2 linked regions of the Actinocorallia herbida genome follow. The protein of the gene in region 1 interacts with the protein of each later gene in a pairwise test. Links are inferred from orthologs where the notes say so. Each region holds a gene or a part of one and is shown on either strand. Other genes may lie near its edges.

Evidence for each region.
Region 2: the proteins of rpe (region 1) and eno interact in binary tests that used the Escherichia coli proteins (3 or more experiments, as listed by UniProt). The link is inferred for Actinocorallia herbida from one-to-one orthologs.

What each region holds. Positions count from the first base shown.
Region 1 is NZ_RJKE01000001.1:1,460,697-1,471,416, forward strand. What follows is about bases 2,452-5,342. They hold rpe (ribulose-phosphate 3-epimerase), read left to right. Parts: upstream 2,452-3,494; coding sequence 3,495-4,190; downstream 4,191-5,342. Other genes in these bases: EDD29_RS06945 (RsmB/NOP family class I SAM-dependent RNA methyltransferase), read left to right, coding at 2,452-2,757; EDD29_RS06955 (riboflavin synthase), read left to right, coding at 4,635-5,228; EDD29_RS06960 (bifunctional 3,4-dihydroxy-2-butanone-4-phosphate synthase/GTP cyclohydrolase II), read left to right, coding at 5,225-5,342. Outside these bases: def (peptide deformylase), read left to right, coding at 1-371; fmt (methionyl-tRNA formyltransferase), read left to right, coding at 379-1,305; more of EDD29_RS06945, read left to right, coding at 1,339-2,451; more of EDD29_RS06960, read left to right, coding at 5,343-6,433; ribH (6,7-dimethyl-8-ribityllumazine synthase), read left to right, coding at 6,433-6,918; hisG (ATP phosphoribosyltransferase), read left to right, coding at 7,166-8,041; EDD29_RS06975 (PH domain-containing protein), read left to right, coding at 8,046-8,480; EDD29_RS06980 (sodium:solute symporter family protein), read left to right, coding at 8,536-10,254; EDD29_RS06985 (hypothetical protein), read left to right, coding at 10,264-10,623; EDD29_RS06990 (sulfite oxidase), read right to left, coding at 10,630-10,720. UniProt on the Escherichia coli protein: Catalyzes the reversible epimerization of D-ribulose 5-phosphate to D-xylulose 5-phosphate.
Region 2 is NZ_RJKE01000001.1:198,071-208,723, forward strand. Bases 4,663-7,486 are described here. They hold eno (phosphopyruvate hydratase), read left to right. Parts: upstream 4,663-5,344; coding sequence 5,345-6,628; downstream 6,629-7,486. Other genes in these bases: EDD29_RS01200 (ABC transporter substrate-binding protein), read right to left, coding at 4,663-5,109; EDD29_RS01210 (FtsB family cell division protein), read left to right, coding at 6,719-7,054; EDD29_RS01215 (DUF501 domain-containing protein), read left to right, coding at 7,087-7,486. Also shown: EDD29_RS01180 (transglycosylase domain-containing protein), read left to right, coding at 1-1,850; EDD29_RS01185 (Rrf2 family transcriptional regulator), read right to left, coding at 1,872-2,282; EDD29_RS01190 (ABC transporter permease), read right to left, coding at 2,365-3,249; EDD29_RS01195 (ABC transporter ATP-binding protein), read right to left, coding at 3,239-4,039; more of EDD29_RS01200, read right to left, coding at 4,036-4,662; more of EDD29_RS01215, read left to right, coding at 7,487-7,602; EDD29_RS01220 (Ppx/GppA phosphatase family protein), read left to right, coding at 7,633-8,550; EDD29_RS01225 (uracil-DNA glycosylase), read left to right, coding at 8,646-9,341; EDD29_RS01230 (class I SAM-dependent methyltransferase), read left to right, coding at 9,594-10,653. UniProt on the Escherichia coli protein: Catalyzes the reversible conversion of 2-phosphoglycerate (2-PG) into phosphoenolpyruvate (PEP). It is essential for the degradation of carbohydrates via glycolysis.

The sequences.
Region 1 (10,720 bases):
TCACGTACTTCGTCGACGACGTGCTGGGACACCTGGTGAACCCGTCACTGGACCTCACCGAGGAGATCCAGGACGGCGACGAAGGGTGCCTCTCCCTGCCGGGGCTGTCCTTTCCGACCCAGCGGGCCTACGGCGTCGTCGCCAAGGGCTTCAACATGCACGGCGAGCCGATCACCGTCGAAGGCACCGAGCTGCTCGCGCGCTGCGTGCAGCACGAGACCGACCACCTCGACGGCATCCTGTTCATCGACCGGATGGACACCGAGCAGCGCAAGCTGGCGATGAAGGCGATCCGGGAGGCCGAGTGGTTCGGCGAGCCCGCGCCGGTCGTCCGGGCGTCGCCGCACAGCACCTTCGGCCGGGCGATCTGAGGCCGCGATGAGACTCGTCTTCGCCGGCACCCCGGAGACCGCGGTGCCGCCGCTCAGAGCCCTGCTGGAGTCCTCGCACGAGGTCGTCGCGGTCGTCACCCGCCCGGACGCCCCCGCAGGGCGCGGCCGCAAGCTGGTCGCCAGCCCCGTCGGCGAAGTGGCCGAGGCCGCCGGGATCGAGGTGCTGAAGCCCGCCAAGGCGAGCGACCCCGAGTTCCTGGCCCGCCTGACCGAACTCGCGCCCGACTGCTGCCCGGTCGTCGCCTACGGCGCGATCCTCCGCAAGGAGGCGCTGGCCATCCCGCGGCTCGGCTGGGTGAACCTGCACTTCTCGCTGCTGCCCGCCTGGCGCGGCGCGGCCCCGGTCCAGCACGCGATCCTCGCCGGCGACGAGATCACCGGCGCGATGACGTTCCAGATCGAGGAAGGGCTGGACACCGGCCCCGTCTTCGGCCATCTCACCGAGCCGATCCGGCCCGACGACACCAGCGGCACCCTGCTGGAACGGCTCGCCGTCGCGGGCGCCCGCCTCCTCGCCGACACCATGGACGGCCTGGAGATCGGCGGCCTGCGGGCCGTCCCCCAGTCCGACGAGGGCGTGTCGTACGCGGCGAAGCTGACGCCCGAGATCGCCCGCGTCGACTGGACCGCGCCCGCGATGCGCGTCGACCGCCTCGTCCGGGCCTGCACGCCCGCGCCCGGCCCGTGGACGACGCTGCGCGAGGACCGGATCAAGCTCGGCCCGGTCCGCCCCGCCGCGGGCGGGGGCCCGCTCGCACCCGGTGAGATCAAGGTCACCCGCAATGAGGTCCTCGTCGGCACCGCCACCCACCCGGTGGCGCTGAGCGAGGTCCAGGCGCCCGGCAAGAAGCGGATGCGGGCCGTCGACTGGGCGCGCGGCCTGCGCCTGACCGACACCGACCGCTTCGCCTGATCCGCGCCGCCCAAGACGTCCGGGGGAGAACCCATGCCTGAACAGCGCCGCAGAAGCGCCCACCGCGCCCGGCCGCAGGACAACCGCAGGCCCGCGCGCCAGGCCAAGCGCCGCACGCCCGGCGACGCCGTACGCCGCGCCGCCTACGACGTGCTCCGCGCGGTCGACACGCGCGACGCCTACGCCAACCTGCTCCTGCCGCGCGTCCTGCGCGAGCGGGAACTGAGCGGCCGTGACGCGGCCCTCGCCACCGAGCTCACCTACGGGACGCTCAGGGGACGCGGCACCTACGACGCGATCCTCGACCTGTGCAGCGACCGCCCCGTCGCCAAGATCGACCCGCCGCTGCGCGACCTGCTCCGCCTCGGCGTCCACCAGCTGCTGCGCACCCGCATCCCCGCGCACGCCGCGGTGTCCACCACCGTCGACCTCGTCCGGTCGGTGGCCGGGCCCGGGCAGGCGAAGTTCGCCAACGCGGTGCTGCGCCGCGTCACCTCGCGCGACCTGCCCGCCTGGCTCGTCGTCATCGCCCCCGAGGACGAGCTCGGCCGCCTGTCGGTGACCTACAGCCATCCCAAGTGGGTGGTGTCGGCGCTGCGCGACGCGGTCGGCGCCGCCGAGATCGAGGACCTCCTCGCGGCCGACAACGAGCGCCCGGGCGTCACGCTGGTGGCCCGGCCCGGCCGGATCGCGGTGGAGGATCTGTACGACCTGGGCGCGGGTCCCGCCGCCTACTCGCCTTACGCCGCCTACCTTCCCGAGGGCGACCCCGGCGAGATCGCCGCGGTCCGCGAGGGCCGCGCGGGCGTCCAGGACGAGGGAAGCCAGCTCGTCGCCCTCGCGCTGGCCGCCGCCGAGGTGGACGGCAAGGACGACGCCTGGCTCGACCTGTGCGCCGGCCCGGGCGGCAAGGCCGCGCTGCTGTCGGCGCTCGGCGCCGAACGCGGCGCGCAACTCCTGGCCTGCGACGTGCAGCCGCACCGCGCCGAGCTGATCACCCGCGTCGTCGGCGACAACACCCGGGTGCTGGTCGCCGACGGCACCGAGCCCGCATGGGAGCCCGGCTCCTTCGACCGGGTGCTCGTCGACGTCCCGTGCTCCGGCCTCGGCGCGCTGCGCCGCCGCCCGGAGGCCCGCTGGCGGCGCACCCCGCAGGACCTCGCCTCACTCGGACCGCTCCAGCGGCGGTTGCTGACGACCGCACTGGACTCCGTCCGGCCCGGCGGCGTCGTGGCGTACGTCACCTGCTCCCCGCACCTCGCCGAGACCCGCGTCGTCGTCGACGACGTGCTGCGCGGCCGCGAGGACATCAAGCGCCTCGACGCGGTCGAAGTCCTCGCCGGCGTGGCCCCGACCCTGTCCGGCCTGGGCACGGGCCCCTACGCCCAGTTCTGGCCCCACCGCCACGGCACCGACGCGATGTTCCTGGCTCTGGTACGGCGTACCGCCTGAGGATGTGTTCGCCGGCGTGTTCACTGGCCGGCTGTGTTTGCTGGCCCGACCTCCGGCCCTGGGGGCCTGCGGTCGGGCTGGTGATCGGGCGCTTTCGCGCCCTGGGCCGCCCCTTCGGCCCTTGGGGGCCTACGGGGCGGCCCAGGGGCGCCCGATCACGTGCGCGGCCGCGCCTGACGGCGCTCCCTGGAACGACTGCGCGAGCACCGCGCCTGGCGGTGTTCCCTGGGACGATTGCGGGAGGTGCCGGGCCTGGCGGTGTTCCCTGGGGCGGCTGCGGGAGGTGCCGGGCCTGGCGGTGTTCCCCGGGGACGACTGCGCGAGCACGGCGCCTGGCCTGGCGGTGTTCCCCTGGGACGATTGCGGGAGGTGCCGGGCCCGGCGGTGTTCCCTGGGAGCAACCCGCGTGGGTGCTTCTGGTGGGGGTGCGAAGGGGCGGGGTTCTTGGAAACAGTCTGTGCGGGGTGCTCGTGAAGGGGTGAAGGGGCGGGGCCGCGCCTTCGGCGCTCCCTGGAAGGGGGGTGTTCGGTGGTGGGGGCTTGGGGTGAGGTTCACCTGGGGGTTCACCTGGGGGTTCACCTGGGGGTTCACCTGGGGGTTCACCTGGGGGTTCACCTGGGGGTTCACCTGGGGGTTCACCTGGGGGTTCACCTGGGGGTTCACCTGGGGGTTCACCTGGGGGTTCACTCGGGTGAGTGAGGGGCGGGCGGGTCGGGGAGCCTAGACTCGGTCCCACCATGGGCATTCAGATCTCTCCGAGCATTCTTTCCGCCGACTTCGCGCGTCTCGCCGAGGAGGTGGCCGCCATCTCCGACGCCGCCGACTGGGTGCACGTCGACGTGATGGACAACCACTTCGTTCCGAACCTCACTCTCGGGCTGCCGATCGTGGAGGCGCTGCTCAAGCACAGCGCGCTCCCGCTCGACTGCCATCTGATGATCGAGGACCCCGACCGCTGGGCCCCCGCCTACGCCGAGGCCGGGGCCAAGAGCGTCACGATCCACGCCGAGGCGGCCAAGGCGCCGGTCCGCACGCTGCGCATGATCCGCTCCGCGGGCGCGCGCGCGTCGCTGGCGCTGAACCCCGCGACCCCGGTCGAGCACTACGAGGACCTGCTCGGCGAGCTGGACATGCTGCTGCTGATGACGGTCGAGCCGGGTTTCGGCGGCCAGAAGTTCCTCGACGTGGTGCTGCCGAAGATCCGGCGGGCCCGCGAGATGGTCAAGGGCCGCGACCTCGACCTGTGGATCCAGGTGGACGGCGGGGTGTCGGCCGAGACCATCGAGCGCGCCGCCGAGGCGGGCGCCGACGTGTTCGTCGCGGGCAACGCCGTCTACGGGGCCGAGGACCCGTCCGCGGCGATCCGCGAACTGCGCGCCCTCGCCGACAAGAAGGCGGAGCACCCGCGCCCCATCGGCTTCGGTCGCCCCTGACCCACCCGTCGCTCCGGGCCAACCAAGCGAGCGCTTGGTTGGCCCAATGTGGTCAGAGGGGGGCCGGTATGGCGAGCGGAACATCTGCCATGGCAGACTTGTTACCGAGATATGAGGCCGATGGGGGATGAAACCCGCATCCGGCAGCGAACTCGGCAGTACCGCAAGATCGCAGTGCCCGGCCACCCCCGCGGTGGCGGTAAGAATTGAGAATGCGGCGCATACCGCGTCGCAAAGCGTGCTCCGGGGTCGGTGCAATTCCGAACCGGCGGTAAAGTCCGCGACCCGGCCGAAGCCATCGGCCGGCTGATCCGGTGAGATTCCGGTACCGACGGTCATAGTCCGGATGGGAGGCAGCGCGCGCGCCGAACCATGCCCTGACCAGGGCTCGTTCGGCTATTCCTAGACCCCCGGAGCTCCCCGCCAGACAGGGAGGACAGGGGAGTGTTCACCGGAATCGTCGAAGAGCTCGGCGAGATCGTCAGCAAGACCGACGGGCCCGATTCGGCCGTCCTGGCCATCAAGGGCCCCATCGTCACCTCCGACGCCGTCCACGGCGCGTCGATCGCGGTCAACGGCGTCTGCCTGACCGTCGTCGACCTCAAGGACGACGTCTTCACCGCCGATGTGATGCACGAGACGCTGGCGCGGTCCAGCCTCGGCGCCCTCACCCCCGGCTCCCGGGTCAACCTGGAGCGGCCCGTCCGCCTGGCCGACCGCCTCGGCGGGCACCTCGTGCAGGGCCACGTCGACGGGGTCGGGACCATCGTGGCGCGGACCCCCTCCGACAAGTGGGAGCTCGTCCGGGTGTCACTGCCCGCGGCGCTGTCCCGGTACGTCGTGGAGAAGGGCTCCATCACCGTCGACGGCATCAGCCTCACCGTGGTCGAGGCCGCCGCCGACTCGTTCACCGTCAGCCTCATCCCCACCACGCTGGAGCTGACCACCCTGGGCCGCAAGGCCGTCGGGGACCCCGTCAACCTCGAAGTCGACGTCGTCGCCAAGTACGTCGAGCGCATGATCGGAGACCGGAAGTGACGACGTTCAACACCATCGAGGAGGCCCTGGCCGACATCGCGCTGGGCCGGCCCGTCGTCGTCGTGGACGACGAGGACCGCGAGAACGAGGGCGACCTCATCTTCGCGGCCGAGAAGGCGACCCCCGAGCTCATGGCCTTCATGATCCGGTACACCTCCGGCTACGTGTGCATCGCGCTGCCCGACAGCGACTGCAAGCGGCTCGACCTTCCGCCGATGTACCACTCCAACCAGGACGTGCGCGGCACCGCCTACACCGTCTCGGTGGACGCGGCCGAGGGCGTGTCCACCGGCATCTCCGCCGCCGACCGCGCGCACACGACCCGGCTGCTGGCCTCCGCCGACACCGTCCCGTCGGACCTGCGCCGCCCCGGCCACGTCGTCCCGCTGCGGGCGCGCGAGCACGGCGTCCTGGTCCGTCGCGGCCACACCGAGGCGACCGTCGACCTCGCCCGCCTCGCGGGCCTGCGCCCGGCCGGCGCCCTGTGCGAGATCGTCAACGACGACGGCACCATGGCCCGGCTGCCCCAGCTCGAGGTGTTCGCCAAGGAGCACGACCTCAAGCTGATCTCCATCGAGCAGCTCGTGGCCTACCGCAAGCGGCATGAGAGCCTCGTCGCGCGCGCCGCGGAGACCGTCATCCCGAACCGGTTCGGCTCCTGGCGCGCCGTCGGCTACACCTCGGCGATCGACGGCGGTGAGCACATCGCCCTCGTCCTCGGCGACCTCGGCGACGGCGCCGACGTGCTCACCCGCGTCCACTCCGAATGCCTCACCGGCGACGTGCTGCACTCCGACCGCTGCGACTGCGGCACCCAGCTCGACGCCGCGATGGAGGCGATCTCCGAGGCCGGTCGCGGCGTGGTCGTCTACCTGCGCGGGCAGGAGGGGCGCGGCATCGGCCTCATCGCCAAGCTGCGCGCCTACGGCCTCCAGGACGGCGGCGCCGACACCGTCGACGCCAACCTCGAGCTCGGCCACCCCGTCGACGCCCGGGAGTACACCAACGCCGCGCACATCCTCGCCGACCTCGGCGTGAAGTCGGTGCGGCTGCTGACCAACAACCCGGAGAAGATCGCCGCGCTCTCCTCGTTCGGCCTCGACGTCGCCGGGCGCGAGGCGCTCCCCGTGCACGTCACCGAGCACAACCGGCGCTACCTGACGGTCAAGCGCGACCGTCTCGGACACCAGATCGAAGGACTGTGATGAGCGGAGCGGGACGTCCGGAGGACACCACCGTCGAGGCGGCGGGCCTCACCATCGGGATCGTGGCCGCGCGCTGGCACGGCGAGATCACCGACCAGCTGCTGGCCCGGGCCGTCGAGGCGGCCAAGGCGTGCGGCGCGGAACCCGTCGTGGCCCGGGTCGCCGGGACGCTCGAGCTGTCGGTCGTGGCCCAGCAGTTCGCCCGCGACCACGACGCCGCGGTCGCGCTCGGCTGCGTGGTGCGGGGTGAGACGGCTCACTTCGACTACGTGTGCGACTCGGTCACCGCGGGGCTGACCAGGATCTCGCTCGACGAGGCGACGCCCGTCGGCAACGGCGTGCTCACCTGCGAGAACCTGGACCAGGCGCGCGCCCGCGCGGGCCTGCCCGGCAGCACCGAGGACAAGGGCTGGGAGTCGGTCGTGGCGGCCCTGGACGCCGCGCTGACCCTGCGCGACCTGCGGGCCCGCGACGGCGGCCGCTGAACACTGCGGTAAAGTTCACGTGCCCGCAACACGCGGGCACGTGAACCGCATCAGGGTCCCGGATCCCCACAAGATCCGGTATTTCCCGAAGTTTCCGGTGGAGGAGGCGAAGTGACCGCGCTCGGCATGGCATTCGACCTGCGAGGCACGCGGCACGGTGGACACGCCGGGCATGCCGGGGAGCATCGCAGCTCCTGACCTGCCCCGGACCCGTCCTTCCCGTCTTTTCACACCGAAAGGCCTCACCGTGCTCTCCCTCGTTCTGCCCAAGGGTTCCCTGGAGAAGGCGACCTTCGATCTGTTCGCCGCGGCCGACCTGTCGGTCCGCCGCGCCAGCGAGCGCGACTACCGCGCCTCGATCGACGACCCGCGCATCGACAAGGTCCGCGTGCTGCGCCCCCAGGAGATCCCGACCTACCTGGAGCAGGGTCTGTTCGACCTCGGCATCACCGGCCGCGACTGGATCACCGAGACCGACGCCGACGTGGTGTCCCTGGGCGAGCTCAAGTACTCCAAGGTGACCTCCAACCCCGTCAAGGTGATCATGGCCGTCCCGGAGGACGCGCCCTGGCAGACGGTCGCCGACCTGCCCGACGGCGTCCGGATCTCCACCGAGTTCCCGGCCCTCACCGACCGGTTCCTGGAGAAGCACGGCGTCAAGGCCAAGGTCTTCCCGTCCTACGGCGCGACCGAGGCGAAGGTCCCGGACATCGTCGACGTCATCGTCGACCTCACCGAGACCGGCTCGTCGCTGCGCAAGAACGGCCTGCGCATCCTCGACACGCTGCTCACCAGCTACACCGAGCTGGTCGCCAACCGCGAGGCCTACGAGAACCCCGAGAAGCGCGCCGCGATGGAGGACATCGCGCTCCTGCTCCAGGGCGTCATCCGGGCCCGCGGCCAGGTGCTCATCAAGCTGAACGTGCCCGCCGGGCAGCTCCAGGACGTGCTGAACGTCGTCCCGGCCATGGCCTCCCCGACCGTCACGCCGCTCGCGGGCGGCGAGATGTACGCGGTCGAGAGCGTCGTCGCCAAGGCCGGCATCAACGAGCTCATCCCGAACGTCAAGGCCGCGGGCGGCCGCGACATCCTGGAGATCCCGATCTCCAAGATCGTCGACTAGCGAGATGCCCGGCACCACCACCTGGCGGCCGCGCAAGACGCGGGCCACCGCCATCGCGATGGCGGTCCTGATCATGGCCACCATGGTCTGGCTCGCCATCGCGATCTCCGACACCTTCAAGACCGGTGACCGGATCGGCATCGTGCTGTTCGGCCTGTTCGTGGTGTGGGTGCTGTCCCTGCTGGCCCGGGTGAAGGTCGTCGCCGACGACGACGGCCTCACCGTGGTCAATCCGCTGCGCAAGCACCGGTACGCCTGGGCGGAGATCGTCGGCGTCAGCCTCGGCGTCGGCGCCCCCTGGCCCTACCTCGACCTCGCCGACGGCACCACCAAGGGTCTCGTCGGCATCCAGGGCTCCGAAGGCGAGGCGGCCCGCGAGGCCGTCGCCGAACTGAAGGCGTTCATCGCCGACCGCGGCGAGGGCGCCGAGCCCGCCTGACCCGCGCGGACCGCCGGGTTCGTTGCCCGGATCCTGTGAAACCTCATGCATTCGCGTGAGCTTGCCGGTGGAGGCGCTGGGAAGATTCTTCGAGGTGATCTTCCTCGCGCAGGCCAACGACGACCTCCGGTTGGACGTCAACGGCATCGACTGGTTGCTGCTCGCGATCTACTTCGCGACGGTCCTCGGCATCGGCTTCGCGGCACGGCTCACCGTCCGCTCCAGCGTCGACTTCTTCCTGTCGGGCCGGTCGATGCCCGCGTGGATCACCGGCCTCGCCTTCCTGTCGGCGAACCTCGGCGCCACCGAGATCCTCGGCATGGCCGCCAACGGCGCCCAGTACGGCCTGATGACCACGCACTACTACTGGATCGGCGCCGTCCCTGCGATGGTGTTCCTCGGCATCGTCATGATGCCGTTCTATTACAAGTCGGGCGTGCACTCGGTGCCGGAGTTCCTGCGGCGCCGCTTCAACTCCGCCACCCAGCTGCTGAACGCCGTCTCGTTCGCGATCGCGCAGGTGCTCATCGCCGGCATCAACCTGTACGCGCTGGCGCTGGTGATGCGGGCGCTCGTCGGCTGGCCGCTGCCGGTCTCGGTGGTGGTCGCCGCGATCTTCGTCCTCATCTACATCACGCTGGGCGGCCTGTCCTCGGCGATCTACAACGAGGTGCTCCAGTTCTTCGTGATCGTCGCGGGCCTGATCCCCGTCGTCTACCTGGGGCTGCGCAAGGTCGGCGGGATCTCGGGGCTGAAGGACGCGATCAACCAGAGCCCTCTCGGCAACCCGGGCCTGCACACCTGGGCCGACACCGGGTTCGGCACGCCGAACCCGATGAACGCCAGCTGGCTCGGCATCGTCCTCGGCCTCGGCTTCGTGCTCTCCTTCGGCTACTGGACGACGAACTTCGCGGAGGTCCAGCGCGGCCTGTCGGCCAAGAACACCGCGGCGGCCCGGATGACGCCGATCGTCGCCGCCTTCCCGAAGATCTTCATTCCGATCCTGACGGTCGTGCCGGGCATGGTCGCGCTCGTGGTGTTCCCGCAGCTCAGCCAGCCCGGCGCCGACTACAACAATGCCATCCCACTGCTCATGGGCGACGTGCTGCCCAACGGCGTCCTCGGGGTGGCGCTCACCGGCCTGCTCGCGTCGTTCATGGCGGGCATGGCGGCCAACGTCTCCGGTTTCAACACGGTCTTCACCTACGACATCTGGAAGCCGTACCTGATGAAGGGGCGGACCGACCACTACTACCTGAACACCGGCCGGTGGGTCACGGTGATCGGCGTCGTCTGCGGCATCTTCACCGCCTTCATCGCAGCGCAGTACAGCAACATCATGGCGTACATGCAGCAGCTGTTCTCGTTCTTCAACGCGCCGCTGTTCGCCACCTTCATCGTCGGCCTCCTGTGGCGCAGGATGACGCCCTGGGCCGGTTTCTGGGGCCTGCTCATCGGCACGCTGAGCGCCGTCGTCTCGTACGTGCTCTATGAGACGGGCGTCCTGCGCGACTTCTACGGCACCGACCTCAACGCCAGCTTCTGGGGTGCGGGCATCGCCTTCGTCGTCGACGTCGTGGTGTCGATCGTCGTCAGCAAGATGACGGCGCGCACCGCCAAGTCGACCGCGGAGCTGCGCGGCCTCGTCCGCGGCATCCCGTCGGACCGGCCGGACGACTTCCAGACGGGAGACGACAAGTGGTACCGGTCGCCGGTGAAGCTCGGCCTCGGTGCGCTGGTGCTGTCCCTCGCCTGCTACATCCCCTTCTGGTAGGAGCCCGCCATGCGCACCAATCCGCTCGCCGTCCTCCTCGACATCCGGACCGTCATCGGCGGCATCTTCAGCATCTACGGGATCATCCTGACGATCCTCGGGATCATCGACGACGCCGCGGCCAAGGCCAAGGCCCAGGGCGTCGACATCAACCTGTGGGTCGGCCTGGCCATGCTCGTGTTCGGCCTGTGCTTCCTCGGCTGGACCATCTACCGGCCGCGGCGGGGCGGCCCGACGCAGAAGGAGGGCCCGGACCCGCTCGACCAGCCGGGCGGCCCGGGGGAGCCCGGCGGTCTCACCAGCGGCCCGGGCGACACCTTCCGGGGCGACGAGCCCTTCGGCGGGTCGGGCAGCACCGCCCGGGGGTGACCCGGGTCAGACGACGGTGATCTCGTGGCGGACGACGCCGGACCACAGGTAGCCCTTGGCGTTGTAAGGGGATCCGAGCGCCTCGGTGACGCCGAGC
Region 2 (10,653 bases), 1.3 Mb from region 1 along the record:
AGCTGCGCTACGCGATCGCGGTCGAGGAGCGGTTCGGCAAGGACGAGATCCTGGAGAAGTACCTGAACGTCGCCTACTTCGGCGACGGCGCCTACGGCATAGAGGCCGCGTCCCGGCGGTACTTCTCCATCCCGGCCGCGAAGCTGTCCCTCGGCCAGGCGGCCACCCTCGCCGGCGCGCTCAAGAACGGCAACCAATACAACCTCCGGCTGAACCCGGAGGGCGCGGTCAACCGGCGCAACACGGTCCTGGACCGGATGGCGGAGCTGGGCGTCATCGACACCGCGACGGCGAAGGCGGAGAAGGACAAGCCGCTCAAGATCAAGATCACCGAGACCAAGAACGGCTGCACCGAAAGCAGGGCCGCGTTCTTCTGCGACTACGTTCAGCGCGAGATCCTCACCAACAAGATCTTCGGCAAGACCCCCGAGGAGCGGGAGCGGCTGCTGTGGATCGGCGGCCTGACGATCCGCACCACCCTGGACTGGAAGACCCAGAAGGCCGCCCACAAGGCGCTGCTCCGGCACGTCCCGGCCAAGAACGACGAGGGCAAGGCCGCCGCTCAGGTCCTGGTGGAGCCCGGCACGGGCGAGATCAAGGGCATGGACGTCGGCCGGGAGCTCGGCCCGAACGAGCAGCGCGGCAAGACCTGGATCAACTTCGCCGCCGACGCCGACCACGGCACCAGCATCGGCATGGCCGCGGGCTCGACCTTCAAGGCGTTCACCCTGGCCGCCGCCTTCGACCAGGGCATGGCGATCGGCGACCGGATCACCGCGCCGAGGGGCTACGCCCCGACCGGCTTCAAGGACTGCAAGGGCAAGGACGTCAGTGACACCAAGGTCCTCACCAACTCCTCCGACGGCGAGGGCGGCCGCAGCTTCAGCCTGCTGACCGGCTCCTGGCACTCGGTGAACACCTTCTTCCTGCTGCTGGAGAAGAAGGTCGGCCTGTGCGACACGGTGAAGATCGCCAAGAAGCTGGGCATCAAGCGCGCCGACGGCAAGCCGCTCCAGGAGTTCGCGTCCTTCACCCTCGGCTTCAACGACGTCTCGCCGCTCAGGGTGGCCGCCGCCTACGCGGCGTTCGGCGCCCGCGGCAAGTACTGCGAGCCGATCGCGATCAAGCGGATCAACACCTCGGACGGCAAGAGCATCCCGGTGCCGAAGGCCGGATGCGAGCAGGTGATCGACAAGGGCGTCGCCGACGCCGTCAATTATGTGCTGTCGGGCGTCCTGACCCGGGGGACGGGCCGGGGGCTCGGCATCGGCAGGCCGGCCGCGGGCAAGACCGGCACCGTGGACAACTACTCGGCCGCCTGGTTCGCCGGGTACACCCCGCAGCTCGCCTCGGCCGTCTGGGTGGGCGACCCGCGCGGTGGCTACAAGTACCCGATGACGAACACCTGCCTGCCGACGCACTGCGGCGGCCCGGTCTACGGCGCGACGATCCCCGGCCCGATCTGGCAGGACACCATGGCCGAGGCGCTGAGCGGGGTCGAGGCGGGGCGGTTCCAGCGCCCGCCGTCGTTCTTCTTCCGCAAGGGCTCGGGCGAGGACGAGGTCAAGATGCCCGACCTTCGCGGCATGTCCCTCGACGCGGCGATGCAGAAGCTCGGCGCGATGGGCCTGGACTTCAAGGTCGGCTCGCACGAGTACAGCGACAAGTACGACGAGGACCAGATCGTCGCGACGGACCCGTCTCCCGGCGCCCTCATCGACCCGGGCGACTCGGGGCTCACCGTCGTCCTCACCGTCTCCAAGGGCAAGGACCCCACGGCCCTCCCCGAACTCCCCGACCCCGGCTGGCCGGAGCCCCAGGAAGAAGGAGCCCCCTGGGAGATCCCCTGACGGGATCCCCCGGGGCGCCATTCAGCTCGGCAGTCTGCCGTCGCGTAGATCGGCGAGGGTGACGGTGTCGATGACGCCCAGGAGGGCGCTGTCGGCGGCCGCCCAGAGGCGGTCGAGGCTGCGGACGACGTCCTGGGCCGCGCCGTTCGCGGGGGGTTCGGCGCGGCGTCCGGCGGGCCTGCCGTCGATGGCGCGCAGGACCTGGCCGACGGTGATGGCGGCGGCGGGCCGGGACAGCCGGTAGCCCGGGTCGGGCAGCCGCTGGTTCAGCACGAGGTCGGCGCGTCTGAGGTCGCCGAGGATGGCCTGGAGGAACGTCAGGGGCAGCGCGTGGGATTCGGCGAGTGCCGCGGCGGTGAGGGGGGCGGGCTCGGCGGAGGCCAGGGCCAGCAGGGCGCGGAGTGCGTACTCCACTCGGGCGGTGATCTGCACGGGCTCCCCGATTATTTCGACTCGTTAAGTTGGATAGACGTCCCAAAAAGTGCCACACCTTACGATGCGGCACTTTCCGGACTTATCTGTTGGAGTCGTCCAGCCCCCAGCGGTTGCGGAGCGACCGGTCGGCGAGGCCGAAGAGCTGGTCGACCACCACGCCGATGATCAGGATGATGAACATCACCGAGATCATCTCGGACGTCTGGTTGAGCTCGCGGCTGAAGGTGAGCAGGGTGCCCAGCGACTGCACGCCGATGATCACCAGCAGTTCGCCGGCCATCAGGGAGCGCCAGGCGAACGCCCAGCCCTGCTTGAGCCCCGCGACGAACGAGGGCAGCGAGGCGGGGATGACCAGGTGCCGGTAGCGGCCGAAGCCCTTGAGCCCCATCACCTTGCCCGCGCGCAGCAGGATCGGCGACGTGTAGTCGACACCGGAGATGAGCCCGTTGGCGATCGACGGCGCGGCGCCGAGGACCACCACGAAGAGGATCGCGCCCTCGCTGAGCTTGAACAGCAGGATCGCGAGGGGGAACCAGGCGATCGACGGCATCGTCTGGAGGCCGGTGATGAGCGAGCCGAAGGCCCGGCGCAGCACCCACGACTGCGACACCAGCGCGCCGACGGCGCCGCCGATGAGGACGGCGAGGGCGAAGCCCACGACCGCGCGCTGCATCGTCAGGCCGACCGCGTCCCAGGTCTTGCCCGAGGTCACGGTGTCCCAGAAGACCGGGAGGACCTCCGCCGGGCCGGGCAGCACCCACGGGTCGCGCCAGCCCGACCAGACCACGCACTGCCAGGCGAACAGGAAGATCGCCAGCGCGGTCACGATCGGCCACAGCGCCGAGTAGACGCGGATCAGCGGGTTCTTCCTGGTCCCCGCGGTCAGCTCCAGGGCGTCGAGCCCGGCGAGCTCCCGGTTGACTCCGGGCTTGGGAGCGCTGTCGCTCGTCTTCTCAAGCACCATGGCGGCTGACTTCCTCCTTGAGCCGGTCGGTGATCTCGGCGGCGAGGGAGGAGACCTCGGGAGCGTCGATGCGGCGCGGCCGCGCGAACTCGACGGGGAACTCCTGGATGACCCGGCCGGGCCGGCTGGACAGCAGCACGACGCGGTCGCCGAGCCGGACCGCCTCGCGCACGTTGTGCGTGACGAACAGGACGGTGAGCTCGCGCTCCCGCCAGATCCGCTCCAGCTCGTCGTGGAGCAGGTCGCGGGTCATCGCGTCGAGGGCGCCGAACGGCTCGTCCATGAGCAGCAGCGTCGAGCGGCGGCCCTGGTAGGACTCGGTGAGCGCGAGGGCGCGGGCGAGGGCGACGCGCTGGCGCATGCCGCCGGACAGCTGGTGCGGGCGCTTCTTGGCGAAGCCGCCCAGGTGGACCGACTCCAGCAGCTCGGCCGCGCGCCCGGGGCGGTCCTTGCGGGGCAGCCCGCGCTGGCGCAGCGCCAGCTCCAGGTTGCCGCCGACGGTCAGCCACGGGAACAGCGCCGGCTCCTGGAACATCAGGGCGACGCGGGCGTTGCCCACGTCGATGGTGCCGGAGCTGGTCTTGTCGAGGTCGGCGACGAGGTTGAGGAGAGTGGACTTGCCGCAGCCGGACGCGCCGAGCAGGCAGACGAACTCTCCGGGCTTGACGTCCAGGGAGACGTTGTCGAGCGCGAGCAGCGCCGAGCTCCCGGATCCGAACGCTTTGGAGACACCGGCGAGCCGGACCGCGGCGGCGGTCCGGCTCTCGGCGGCCTCGGGGGCCTTGGTCATGGGGTCGCGACCTCCGGCTTTCCGGCCGCCTTCAGCACCGTGTTCAGGTAGGACAGGTCGTAGATCCCCTTGAGGTCGACCGGGTCGAGCAGGCCGACGGCCTGGGCGTGCTCGGCTCCTCCGGTCAGCGACGCGGCGATCGGGTCGTTGGTGAACTCGATCTCCTTGAAGGCCGAGTCCAGGACTTCCTTCGACAGCGGCTTGGTCGTCAGCTTCTCCAGCTGGGCGTTGGCCGCGGTCTTGGCCTCCTCCAGGTTGGAGGCGATGAAGTCGTTGGAGGCGACGGTCGCCTCGACGAGCTTCTGGACGAGGTCCGGGTGCTCCTTGGCGAAGTCCTGCCGGACGATCAGGTGGGTGATGACGAACTTGCCGTCGGGCCACAGGGTCTTCTCGTCGATCAGCTTCTTGGCGCCGCTCTCGAGGATGAGGCGGGAGGCGAAGGGCTCGGGCACCCAGGCGCCGTCGATCTCGCCCTGCTTGAAGGTCTCGATCGTCTGGGAGTTCTCCTGCGGGACGACCGAGACGTCGCCGGTGCCGTCCTGGTTGGCGGTGAGGCCCTTTTCCTTGAGGTAGTAGCGGATCGCCACGTCCTGGGTGTTGCCCAGCTGCGGGGTGGCGATCTTCTTGCCCTTGAGGTCGTCCAGGCTCTTGACCTTCTTGGGGTTCACCACGAGGGAGACGCCGCCGGACGCGGCACCCGAGATGATCTTGATGGCCTGTCCCTTGGACTGCGACCAGGCGTTGATGGCCGGGTTCGGTCCGACGAAGGTCGCGTCGACGCCCTTGGCGAACAGGGCCTCGATGGCGGCGGGGCCGGCGTTGAAGGCCTTGCTCGACAGCGTGACGTTCGAGCCCAGCTTCTCGGCGAAGATGCCCTTCTCCAGGCCCACGAGCGCGGTGGCGTGCGTGATGTTGGGGAAGAAGCCGAGGTTGACGGTGACCTTCTCGTCGCCTCCGCCGGAGCCGGAGTCCTCACCGCCGCAGGCTGCGAGCGCCGGGAGACCGATCACCAGCGCCGCCGTCGCTGCGAGGGCTTTTCTCCTGCTGAGCTTCATCGCGCTCCACTCCATCTTTCCGACTGTCTAAGGGGGGATGAGTCGTGCGAGCCGGATGGATATTTCCGACTGGTTTGATGCGAAAAGTAGACCAGGGGATGCCCATCAAGTCAACCCGATCGGTAGGAATAGTGGGGACGGTTGGGTAACGGGTCGGACTCGGGCGGGCGGCGAGCCTCGCGCGGGGGCGCGAGGGGGCTTCGATAGGGTCTGAGGGCAACCCCCGTGATGCTGAACAAGGAGTGCGCACGTGTCCGCGATCGAGGCCGTACACGCCCGGGAGATCCTCGACTCCCGCGGCAACCCCACAGTTGAGGTCGAGATCCTCCTGGAAGACGGCACGCAGGCGCAGGCCGCGGTGCCGTCCGGCGCCTCCACGGGCCAGTTCGAGGCGGTCGAGCTGCGCGACGGCGGCGACCGCTACAACGGCAAGGGCGTCCAGCAGGCCGTCGCCGCCGTGAACGACACGATCGGCAAGGAGATCGTCGGCTACGACGCCGACGACCAGCGGATCATCGACCAGGTCATGATCGACCTGGACGGCACCCCGAACAAGGCCAAGCTCGGCGCGAACGCCATCCTCGGCGTCAGCCTCGCCGTCGCCAAGGCCGCCGCGGACTCCGCCGACCTCCCGCTGTTCCGCTACGTCGGCGGGCCGAACGCGCACGTGCTGCCGGTGCCGATGATGAACATCCTCAACGGCGGCGCGCACGCCGACACCAACGTCGACATCCAGGAGTTCATGATCGCGCCGCTCGGCGCGGCCACCTTCTCCGAGGGCCTGCGCTGGGGCGTCGAGGTCTACCACGCGCTCAAGTCCGTGCTGAAGGCCAAGGGCCTGAACACCGGCCTCGGCGACGAGGGCGGCTTCGCCCCCGACCTGCCCTCCAACCGCGAGGCGCTCGACCTCATCCTCGTCGCGATCGAGAAGGCCGGCCTGACCGCCGGCCGCGACGTCGCCCTCGCCCTGGACGTCGCCGCCACCGAGTTCCACGCGAACGGCGCCTACACCTTCGAGGCCTCGGCCCGGTCCGCCGAAGAGATGGCGCAGTACTACGCCTCCCTCGTCGCCGACTACCCGCTGGTCTCCATCGAGGACCCGCTGGACGAGAACGACTGGGACGGCTGGAAGGCTCTCACCGACGCGATCGGGAGCAAGGTCCAGCTCGTCGGCGACGACCTGTTCGTCACCAACCCCGAGCGCCTCGCCCGCGGCGTCAAGACCTCGACCGCCAACTCGCTGCTGGTCAAGGTCAACCAGATCGGCACGCTCACCGAGACCCTGGACGCGGTCACCCTCGCCCAGACCAACGGCTTCAAGTGCATGATGAGCCACCGGTCCGGCGAGACCGAGGACACCACGATCGCCGACCTCGCCGTCGCCACCAACTGCGGCCAGATCAAGACCGGCGCCCCCGCCCGCAGCGACCGGGTCGCCAAGTACAACCAGCTCCTGCGCATCGAGGAACTGCTCGACGACGCGGCCCGCTACGCCGGCGCCGCGGCCTTCCCCCGGTTCGGCTGGGAGGGCTAGATCAGCGCCCCGCGCTCCGGTGCGCCAGCCCCCCGCGACAGCGCGGGGGGCCGGTCGCATCTGACGTCGCGGGCCGCGATCCTCGCGGTCGTGCTCTGCGCGATCGCGCTGAGCCTCGCCTATCCCGTCCGGGAGTACATCGCCCAGCGCACCCAGATCTCCCAGCTGCAGAAGCGGGAGGCCGCCGCGCGGCAGGAGGTCGAGGACCTCACCGCCCAGAAGGGGCGGCTGGGCGACCCCGACTACATCAAGGGCGAGGCGCGCAGGCGGCTGCACTACTGCGACCCCGGTGAGCAGTGCTTCGTCGTCCTGGACGGGGAGGGCGGCGCGTCGCAGTACGGTGGGGGCGCGCAGGAGCAGCGCAAGGCGCCGCCCTGGTACGAGACGCTCTGGGGGTCCGTCGAGGCCGCCGACGAGCAGCCGTAGCCCCCGTTCGAGTTCGATGAGAAAGGCCCGCAGTGGAAGAGCGTGACGTCGCCGCCGTCCAGGCGCAGCTCGGCCGGGAGATCCGCGGCGCGGCGGAGGTCGCGCACCGCTGCCCGTGCGGACTGCCGGACGTGATCGAGACCGCGCCCTACCTGGAGGACGGGTCGCCGTTCCCCACCCTGTACTACCTCACCTGCCCCAAGGCCGCCTCGGCCATCGGCACGCTGGAGGAGCGCGGCGAGATGCGCCGGATGCAGGAGCGGCTCGCCGAGGACCCCGAGCTGGCCGCCCGCTACCTGGCCGCCCACGAGGACTACAAGGCGCGCCGCGACAAGGCCGCGGAAGCCGCCGGGATGCCTCTGCTGCCCGAGGGCATGCAGACCGCGGGCGGCATGCCCGAGCGCGTCAAGTGCCTGCACGCCCTCGTCGGGCATGAGCTCGCGGCGCCCGGCACCAACCCGTTCGGTCGCGAGGCCCTCGACGAACTCCCGGAATGGTGGCGCTCGGGCCCGTGCGTCGATGTCATGATGGACGGAGAACTGCCCTAACGGGCGCAGCCGGTTCCGGGAGGGCGTTACATGACGCGGGTTGCCGCGATCGACTGCGGGACCAACTCGGTCCGGCTCCTCGTCGCCGACGTCGACACCGAGCTCAAGGACATCGAGCGCGAGATGCGCATCGTGCGCCTCGGCCAGGGGGTCGACCAGACCGGAGAGCTGGCGCCCGAGGCGCTGGAGCGCACCTTCAAGGAGATGCGCGGCTACGCGGCGCTGATCGAGCGGCACGGGGCGGAGAAGGTCAGGGTGGTGGCGACCAGCGCCACCCGCGACGCCCGCAACCGGGCCGATTTCGTCGCCGGAGTCGTGGAGATCTTCGGGGTCGAGCCCGAGGTCGTCTCCGGCGAGGAGGAGGCCGCGCTGTCCTTCACCGGCGCCACCCGCGACCTCGCCGTGCTCCGCCCGCTCCGCCCCTACCTCGTGGTCGACATCGGCGGCGGCTCCACCGAGTTCGTCGTCGGCGCGGGCGACGTGCAGGCCGCCAAGTCGGTGAACATCGGCTGCGTCCGGATGACCGAGCGGCACTTCAAGGGCGCCAACCCGCCCTCGCCCCAGCAGATCGCGGGCGCCGTCGCCGACATCGACGCGCAGCTCGCGGCGGTCCGCGCGGAGGTCCCGGTAGGCGAGGCGCGCACCCTGGTGGGGCTCGCGGGCTCGGTCACCACGGTCTCGGCGATCAACCTCGGCCTCGACGCGTACGACTCGGACCGCATCCACCTGTCCCGGATCACCGCGGCGCAGGTCCACGACATCACCCGCCGCCTGCTGAAGATGACGCACGACGAGCGGGCCGCGATGGGCGTCATGCACCCGGGCAGGGTCGACGTGATCGGCGCCGGCTCCCTGATCCTGGACCGCATCATGCGCGAGTACGGGTTCGGCTCGGTCGTCGTCAGCGAGCACGACATCCTCGACGGCATCGCCTGGAGCCTCGCCTGAGCGGCGGGAACCCCCCGTTCGTCCCGCCCGGCACCGGCTGGCCGGAGGACCCGGCCACGCCGGAGACCCCCGTCGCGGCCGATGCCGAGGCCGTCGTGCGGCTCGCCGCGGGCGCAGGGGACCACGCGGAGCTGGCCGCACGGCAGTCGGTGTGCCGGGCCTGCCCCCGGCTGGTGGACTGGCGGGAGTCGGTGGCGGTCGAGCGGCGAAGGGCGTTCCGCGACGAGCGGTACTGGGGCCGGCCGGTGCCCTCCTGGGGCGCCGAGGACGCGCCGATCCTGCTGGTCGGGCTCGCCCCCGCCGCGCACGGCGGCAACCGGACCGGCCGGATCTTCACGGGCGACCGCTCCGGCGACTGGCTGTTCGCCTCGCTGCACCGGTGCGGCCTCGCCGCCAAGGACACCAGCACGCACGCGGGCGACGGCCAGCGGCTGCTGCACACCCGGGTCGTCGCGACGGTGCTGTGCGCGCCCCCGGACAACAAGCCGCTTCCGGTCGAGCGCGACGCCTGCCGTCCGTGGCTGGTGCGGGAGCTGGAGCTGACGCGGCCGAAGGTGATCGTGGTGCTCGGCGGGTTCGCGTGGCAGGCGCTGTGGCCTTCGCTGGCCGCCGCGGGCCTGCCCGTGCCGCGTCCCCGACCCCGTTTCGGACACGGAGTGGAGGCGGCGGTGGGCGACGCCGTCGTCCTCGGCTGCTACCACCCGTCGCAGCAGAACACGTTCACCGGGCGGGTCACCGAGGAGATGCTGGACACCGTCTTCCGCCGCGCGAGGGCGCTGGCCGGGCGGTGATCAGGGGAATCGGGGGGCGGGACAGGACCGGGCTCAGCGGCGGGCCGCTGAACGCCCCCGTAGGGCCCTGTCCCTTCCCCGAAGAGTGAGATGCCCCGTAGGCCCCATGGGTTTGCGGTTTCGGCGGAATTTTTCCCGTCCCGATCCGGTCGGCACGGGCGTGGCGCGTGGCACATCTGACCGGCGGGGCTTGGGGTAGGCCCCGTACTGCCTAAGATCGGCGGTGCGCCGACGGCTGGAGGGGGACTGACGATGGCGGACGGGGTCGCGGGACGGCTGGAGCCCTTGCTGGTCCGGCTGCTGGGCCCGGAGCCGCCGGTCCGGGTCCGCGCCTGGGACGGCAGCGAGACCGGCCCGAAGGACGCGCCCGCGTTCGTCCTCCGGGACCGCAGGGCGCTGCGGCGGTTGCTGTGGAAGCCGGGCGAGGTCGGCCTCGTGCGCGCGTTCGTCGCCGGGGAGCTCGACATCGAGGGCGACGTCTGCGCCGCGCTCGGCGCGCTCCAGCGGGTGCTGCGCCGCGGCGACGAGCCGATCGCGCTGAGCGCCGAGGACAAGCGGGAGATCGTGCGGACCGCGGTGATGCTCGGCGCGGTGGGCCCGGAGCCGAAGGCTCCCCCGGAGGAGGACGGCGCGGGCCTGATGGCCGAGACGTCCGCCGGGCTGTACGCCCGGATGACGGGAGAGGGCCGCGGCACGGGCGTCGGCAGATGGGCGGACGCCCTGACCCTCGAAGAGGCGCAGGACGCCGACGCCCGGGACGTCGCGGCCCGGCTCGCCCCCCGCCTCGGCGAGTCGGTCCTCGAGGTGAACGCCGGATTCGCCGCGTTCTCCCGGCTGCTCGCCGCCCAGTGCCCCGGGGCCGACGTGACGGCCGTCACCCCGTTTCCCGAGCAGGCGCCCCCCGGCGTCTTCCTGGAGCCCGAGCTTCCGGGCGGCGCCTTCGACGACCGCAGCTACGACGCCGTCGTCTCGCTGGCCGGGACCACCCCCGTGCACCGCGATCTCGACCGTCTCGTCGGGGTGCTGCGGCCGGGCGGCAGGCTCCTGGTCCGGCAGACCGTCCACCGGCCGGACGCCCTGCCCCGGCCCTTCACCAGCGACTACGTCTACGGTAAAGGTGGAGACACCCCCACCCTCGGCGAGTTCATCAGCCTCATGGACGCCGTCGGCCTCGAGGTGCGCGGAGTGCGCGCCCTGCGCGATGAGTACGCGCTGACCCTGCGTGCTTGGGCGGGCCATCTCGCCGCCCCCGCGCCCGGCGACGGGATCGCGCGGGTCTGGTCGCTGCACCTCGCCACTACCGCGCTCGCGT